One region of the Acidovorax sp. GW821-FHT09A11 genome, then DNA from elsewhere that is predicted to be linked to it. Evidence: riboswitches for the same ligand, from Rfam matches in the RefSeq annotation. Region 1 holds a riboswitch; the other holds the start of a gene.
The links. Region 1 has a riboswitch for glycine ahead of gcvT (glycine cleavage system aminomethyltransferase GcvT). Riboswitches for the same ligand answer to the same signal wherever they lie in the genome.
Positions count from the first base shown of each region.

Region 2: another riboswitch for glycine. It lies ahead of AC07PV_RS18350 (D-amino acid dehydrogenase); the one in region 1 lies ahead of gcvT (glycine cleavage system aminomethyltransferase GcvT).

Region 1 covers NZ_JBWKPS010000001.1:820,066-823,462, forward strand. The annotation lists gene AC07PV_RS03745 (TRAP transporter small permease) at 1-80, shown strand, start outside; gene AC07PV_RS03750 (TRAP transporter large permease) at 77-1,372, shown strand; glycine riboswitch at 1,403-1,500, shown strand; glycine riboswitch at 1,514-1,635, shown strand; gene gcvT (glycine cleavage system aminomethyltransferase GcvT) at 1,646-2,815, shown strand; gene gcvH (glycine cleavage system protein GcvH) at 2,900-3,274, shown strand; gene gcvP (aminomethyl-transferring glycine dehydrogenase) at 3,345-3,397, shown strand, end outside.
Region 2 covers NZ_JBWKPS010000007.1:88,526-91,922, forward strand. The annotation lists gene AC07PV_RS18340 (hypothetical protein) at 1-429, shown strand, start outside; gene AC07PV_RS18345 (2-keto-4-pentenoate hydratase) at 469-1,251, opposite strand; glycine riboswitch at 1,468-1,581, shown strand; gene AC07PV_RS18350 (D-amino acid dehydrogenase) at 1,677-2,996, shown strand; gene sorU (SorU family sulfite dehydrogenase c-type cytochrome subunit) at 3,064-3,369, opposite strand.

The DNA.
Region 1 (3,397 bases):
TCATCGTGCGCGGCTACGTGCTCGACCGCAACTTTGCGGCCGATGAACACTTCGATGCGAATGCGAGTGCCTCCCTATGAGCGCGTCCATCATCCTCATCGTTTCGGCCTGCCTGTTCCTGGCCATGGGCGTGCCCGTGGCGTTTGCGCTGGGCCTGGCCACCGCGGCCACGCTGATCCTGGCCGAGAGCTACCCGCTGATGGTGCTGCTCAAGGAAACCTTCACCGGCATCGACAGCTTTCCGTTGATGGCCGTGCCCTTCTTCATCCTCGCGGCCGAACTCATGAGCGGCGGCTCGCTGACTGAGGTGCTGCTGAGGTTTGCCGGGCAGTTCGTGGGCCACAAGCGCGGCGGGCTGGGCTACACCAACGTGGTCTCGCTGACCTTCTTCTCGGGCATCTCGGGCTCGGCGCTGGCCGATGCGGCGGGGCCGGGGTCGATGCTGATCCGCATGATGGACAAGGCCGGCTACGACCGTTCGTACGCGGCGGCTCTCACGGCCTCGACGGCCATCGTCGGGCCCATCATCCCGCCGTCCATCATCATGATCATCTATGCGCTGCAGGATGAAACGGTGTCGGTGGGTGCGCTGTTCGTGGCCGGCCTGCTGCCGGGCCTGCTGATCGCGGTGGCCATGTGCGTCGTGAACTTCCACGTCTCCAAGAAGCGCAACTACAAGGGCGACGGCCGGATGCCGCCGCTGGCCGAGATCCTGCAGACCACCTGGAAGGCGCTGCCCGCCATTTTGCTGCCGGTGGTGATCCTGGGCGGCATGCGCGCCGGCTGGTTCACGCCCACCGAGGCCTCGGTGGTGGCGGTGTTCTATGCGCTGGTGTGCGGCAAGTTCGTCTACCGCACGCTGCAGTGGAAGGCGCTGCCCGACATCCTGGCACGCTCGGCCCTGCTGTCGGCCTCGGTGCTGATCATCATCGGGCTGTCGGCCGCGTTCGCGTGGATCCTGACCATCGAGGGCATTCCGCAGCAGATGGCCGACTGGCTGGTGGGCATGAACCTCTCGCCGTGGATGTTCCTCATCATCGTGAACATCTTCCTGCTGCTGTTCGGCATCTTCATCGAGCCGCTGCCGGGCGTGATGGTGCTGGCGCCCATCCTCGCGCCCGTGGCCGTGAAGCTGGGAATCGACCCCATCCACTTCGCGATGGTGGTGATCTACAACCTCACGCTGGGGATGATCACGCCGCCCGTGGGCGGGCTGCTGTTCGTCACCTGCAACGTCTCGCGCGTACCGATGTCGCAACTGGTGCGCGAGCTGGTGCCCTTCCTTTGGGCGCATGGCGTGGTGCTGGTGGTGCTGACCTTCATCCCGCAGCTGTCGACCTGGCTGCCGAAGGTGCTCGGGTTCATCAAATAGCGTCTGCGCGGCTTCAGCCAGCGGATATACTGGCGACCGTCAGGAGAGAGCCCCTTCCTTCAACGAAAGGGGCCGCCGAAGGCGCAGGCAGCAGCCGAACGCTCAGGCAAAAGGACTGGCAACCGCCCGCAGTGATGCGGGCGTTCCCTTGCTGGAGAGAGATGGACCGTGCAGCACGGCACCCATCCACCGAAGGAGCAAGCCGCGCGGCCAGCCAGGGCGCTGCGGTGAATCTCTCAGGTAAAGCGGACAGCAGGGCAAATCCCGCGACCCATGGGGCCGCGGCCACCATTTGCCCCGGAGTCCGCCTTGACCACCCCTACCGCCCCGCTGCTGACCACCCCCCTCAACGCCCTGCACACCGAGCTGGGCGCCCGCATGGTGCCGTTTGCGGGTTACTCCATGCCCGTGCAGTACCCTGCCGGCCTGATGGCCGAGCACCTGCACACGCGCAACGCGGCGGGTTTGTTCGACGTCTCGCACATGGGCCAGCTCAAGCTTGTCGGCCCCGGCGCCGCTGCCGCGTTCGAAACCCTGATGCCCGTCGACGTGATCGACCTGCCCGTAGGCAAGCAGCGCTACGGCCTGTTGCTCACCGACGAAGGCACGGTCATCGACGACCTGATGTTCTTCAATCAGGGCAATGACACCCTGTTCGTCATCGTCAACGGCGCCTGCAAGGTAGGCGACATCGCGCACATCCAGGCACGCATCGGCCAGCGCTGCGACGTCATCCCCATGCCCGACCACGCCCTGCTGGCGCTGCAAGGCCCGCAGGCAGTCACCGCCCTGGCGCGCCTGGCACCCGGCGTCGAAAAGCTGGTATTCATGACGGGTGGCGACTTTTCCATTGCGGGCTGCGACTGCTTCGTGACCCGCAGCGGCTACACCGGGGAGGACGGCTTCGAGATCTCGGTGCCCGCGTCCCAGGCCGAAACCCTGGCGCGCGCGCTGCTGGCCCAGCCCGAGGTCAAGCCCATCGGGCTGGGCGCCCGCAACTCGCTGCGCCTGGAAGCCGGCCTGTGCCTGTACGGCAACGACATCGACACCACGACCACCCCGCCCGAGGCGGCGCTGAACTGGGCCATCCAGAAGGTGCGCCGCACCGGCGGCGCGCGCGCGGGCGGCTTCCCCGGTGCCGACAAGGTGCTGTCGCAGATCGACAACCCCGCCAGCCTGCAGCGCAAGCGCGTGGGCCTGGTCGCGCTGGAACGCGTGCCCGTGCGCGAGCACACCGAACTGCAAGGCCCCGACGGGCAGAAGATCGGCGAAGTGACCAGCGGCCTGCTGGGTCCCACCGTGGACAAGCCGGTGGCCATGGGCTACGTGGCGCCAGCCTTTGCCGCCGTCGGCACGCGCGTCAACGCCATCGTGCGCGGCAAGGCCGTGCCCATGGAGGTGGTGTCCATGCCGTTCACGCCTGCGCGCTACCACCGCGGCTGACCCTCTGCAACCGCCCCAGCCCGGCTAAAGTGGCGGCTGGCATCGGCACTTTTTCTGTTTACCCCTTTTTTTGGAGCTTCCCCCATGACCATCAAGTATTCCAAGGACCACGAGTGGATCGACATCTCCGACCACGAAGCCGCCACCGTGGGCATCACGCTGCATGCCCAGGACGCCCTGGGCGACGTGGTCTTCGTGGACCTCCCCGAGGTCGGCACGACCTTCACCCAGGGTGACGTGGCCGGCGTGGTCGAGTCCGTGAAGGCCGCGGCTGACGTATACATGCCTGTCACCGGCGAAGTGGTCGAAGTGAACGAAGCACTGCGCGCCGACCCCTCGCTGGCCAACAGCGATCCCATGGGTGCCGGCTGGTTCTTCAAGGTCCATGTGACGGACATGCTGCAGTTCGATGCGCTCATGGACGAACCCGCCTACGCCGAGTTCGCCAAGAACGCCTGACCCTCCGATGCCCCGCGGCCCGGCGCCTCCCCGCCGGGCCAATGTGTTTCCTTGCACTGTGCCGCCGCCGATGACCTCCCAAGCCCCCCTGCCCACCCTCGCCGCACTCGAGAACACCACCGA
Region 2 (3,397 bases), on a different contig from region 1:
GCCTCCATCGCCTTGATGGCTCTGTGGACCCTCCCGCAGGCGCATGCCGCCACGCAGGGCACCGTCATCGTCCAATCGGGCCAGCCGGAGCGCAGCTACCACGCCACGCAGTACCAGGTGAGGCCCGCGCCCCCTCCCCCGCGCCATGAAGCCGTGCCCCGCCCCCGCCGGGGCCAGGTGTGGGAAGAAGGCCACTGGGAATGGCGTGGCAACCGCTACCAATGGGTGCGCGGCCACTGGGTGCAGGCCCGCGCCGGCCACCAGTATCGCCAGCCGCACTGGGTGGAACGCGAAGGCCGCTGGGAGTTTCAGCGTGGCGGCTGGGACCGTGACGGCGATGGCGTCGCCAACCGCCATGACCGCGACCGGGACGGCGACGGCGTACCGAACCGCCGCGACCAGCAGCCCGACAACCCGCGCCGCAACTGACCCCACGCCCGGCGCGCGCGCCGCGCAGGGCGCCGCCGGTCAGCCCAGTTGAAGTTCGGCGCGCCCCAGGCCGGGAAACTCAGCCACCACCACCGTGCCCGGCGCCACCATCACGGTGCCGGTGCAGGACCCGGTGGTCACCCACTGTCCCGCGCGCAGCCCACCCAGGCTGTGCGCGCCGCCATTGGCCAGCCAGGCGAGCAGGCGCAAGGGATCGCCCGCCGGGTTGCCCCAGCCAGCGTGCCGCACGGCCTGCGCGCCATTCACCGACAGCACCACGGGCTGCCGCATCGGCTGCACCGACTGCGCGCTCTCCGTTCCCGACCCCACGATGAGTGCCCCATGGCAGGCCTGGTCGGCCAGCCGGCTCCACTCGCCTTGCTGCGCCCAGGCGGCGTAGCGCGTGTCGCAGACCTCGATGGCCGCCCGCACCGACGCCACGGCGGACAGCACCTCGGCCTCGCTGTAGGGCTGCGCCCGGGCAGGCAGATCGGCACCCAGTTCGTACACCAGTTCCGCCTCCACACCCAGCACGGCGAAGCCCGCGCAGGACAGGCGCACCGCGCCCCCGCCGGCCATCGCAAACACCGAATCGCGCGCCAGGGCCGCCCGCGCAGGCAGCGCCTGCGGCGACGCCGCGCCCACCTTCCAGCCCGCGATCTCGCCGCGCTCGCGCACCACGGCGTCCTGCACGGCATAGGCCTGGGCAGCGTTCTGGGGACGCAATGCGGCGGGCAGGTCGAGGGGACGGGGCGTGCGCCCCAGGCGGGCCATGGTGAGCACGGCCGCGCTGGTCAGCGGATCAAAGGCGGTATCGGGCATCAAGGCGTCCTGGAGAGAAAGGCGAAGGTTCCGGCGGATTATGGCCAACCCCGTGCCCGCAGCATCAGCAACGATTGCGATTCATTAGCGCGGACAAAGCGGTTTTTGCGCGATGCGGGCTCCTAGAATGGCCCCCGCAGGAGAGTCAGCGGCCCCGTCCGCTTCACCGAAGGCGCAAACTCCCATACACGCTCAGGTCCCGTACTGCACCATTCATCAAAGCCGTCTGGAGAGCCGCTTCGCGCAACGCGAAGCGCACCGAAGGAGCAAACCGCGCGCCATGTGGGCCGCGCGGTGAATCTCTCAGGTACCAAGGACAGGGGGAGCGGCAGCTTGGGCATTCATGCGCCAGCTGCACGCTATTGAATTCATAGCTGCCAGCGCATGTTGTTCTAGCGCCAGAGCCCAGAAAGGCTTTGAAAATCATGCGCGTGATCGTTTTGGGCGCCGGCTTGCTCGGCGTGACTTCGGCTTATTTCCTGCAACAGCGCGGCCACGAGGTGACCGTCATCGACCGCCAGGGTGCGCCCGGCGCCGAGACCAGCTTCGCCAACGGTGGCCAGATCTCGGTGAGCCACGCGGAGCCCTGGGCCAACCCGAGCGCGCCGCTCAAGGTGCTGCAGTGGCTGGGCAAGGAGGATGCTCCACTGCTGTTCCGCCTGCGCGCCGACATGCGGCAATGGCTGTGGGGCCTGTCCTTCCTGCGCAACTGCACGCCCGCGCGCACGCGCCACAACATCGAGCAGATCGTGCGCCTGGGCACGTACAGCCGTGACACGCTGCAGCAGCTGCGCGCGGCCACCGGCCTCCAGTACGACCAGCGCACGCAGGGCATCCTGCACTTCTATACCAACCAAAAAGAGTTCGACGGCGCCCTGGCCCCGGCCGAGCAAATGCGCCAACTCGGCTGCGAGCGCCAGGTGATCAGCGCCGACGAGGCCGTGCGCATCGAGCCTGCCCTGGCCCATATCCGCCAGCAGCTGGCCGGAGCCACCTACACGGCCGAGGACGAATCCGGCGACGCCAACCAGTTCACACGCGAGCTGGCCAAGCTGTGTGAAGAGGCGGGCGTGCAGTTCCGCATGGGCCACCACATCACCGCGCTGCGCGAGGCAGGCGGCCGCATCGACCACGTGGAAGTGACCAATGCCGAAGGCCGCTTCGAGCGCGTGCGCGGCGATGCGTTTGTGCTGGCCATGGGCTCGTTCAGCCCACTGCTCGCGCAGCCGCTGGGCATCCAGCTGCCTATCTACCCGGCCAAGGGCTACTCGGTGACCATGCCGGTCAAGGACGCCAGCAAGGCGCACCAGGTGAGCCTGACGGACGACGAGTTCAAGCTCGTGTTCTCGCGCTACACCAGCGAACGGGGTGGCGACCGCCTGCGCATCGCCGGCACGGCCGAATTGAACGGCTACGACCGCCACCTGAACCAGGTGCGCTGCGACGCCATCGTGCGCCGCGTGGAGCAGCTGTTCCCCGGCGCGGGCGATGCCAGCCAGGCCCAGTTCTGGACCGGCCTGCGCCCCGCCACACCCAGCAACGTGCCGCTGATCGGCGCCACCAAGGTGGCCAACCTCTTCCTCAACACGGGCCACGGCACGCTGGGCTGGACCCACGCCTGCGGCTCGGGCAAGGCCCTGGCCGACATCGTGAGCGGCCGGGTGCCCGAAGTGGACTTTGCATTCCAGGGTCTGCAGGGGTGCGCTCCCGACAAGGCGCTGGTGCCATCGCGCACCACGGCCTGAACGGGAGCACAGCGGGGTTGCAGCACCGCCGCGCAGGCGGCGCTGCCACCACGGGCCAGCGCCCGGCCTACCTGGCAGCGCCCGTGGCGTGCGCCACGAACTGCGCCACGGCCTGCATGTCCTTCTCGCTCATGCGTTCGGCATACGAAGGCATCACGCCGATGCCCGCCTTGAGCGCGCGCAGCACGCGGCCCGCGTCGGGCTTGAGCTCATCCAGCACCGGGCCCACCTGCCCCTCGGCACCGGCGGCCTGCAGCGTGTGGCACACGGCGCAGGCAGGCTGGATCTTGATGAACAGCTCCTTGCCCCGCGCCAGCTCGGCGGCATCCGCCGCCCAGCCGGCACCCGTCCACAGCAGCAGCACGCTCGACATGGCCGCGAGCGCAGGCACGCGCAAATGC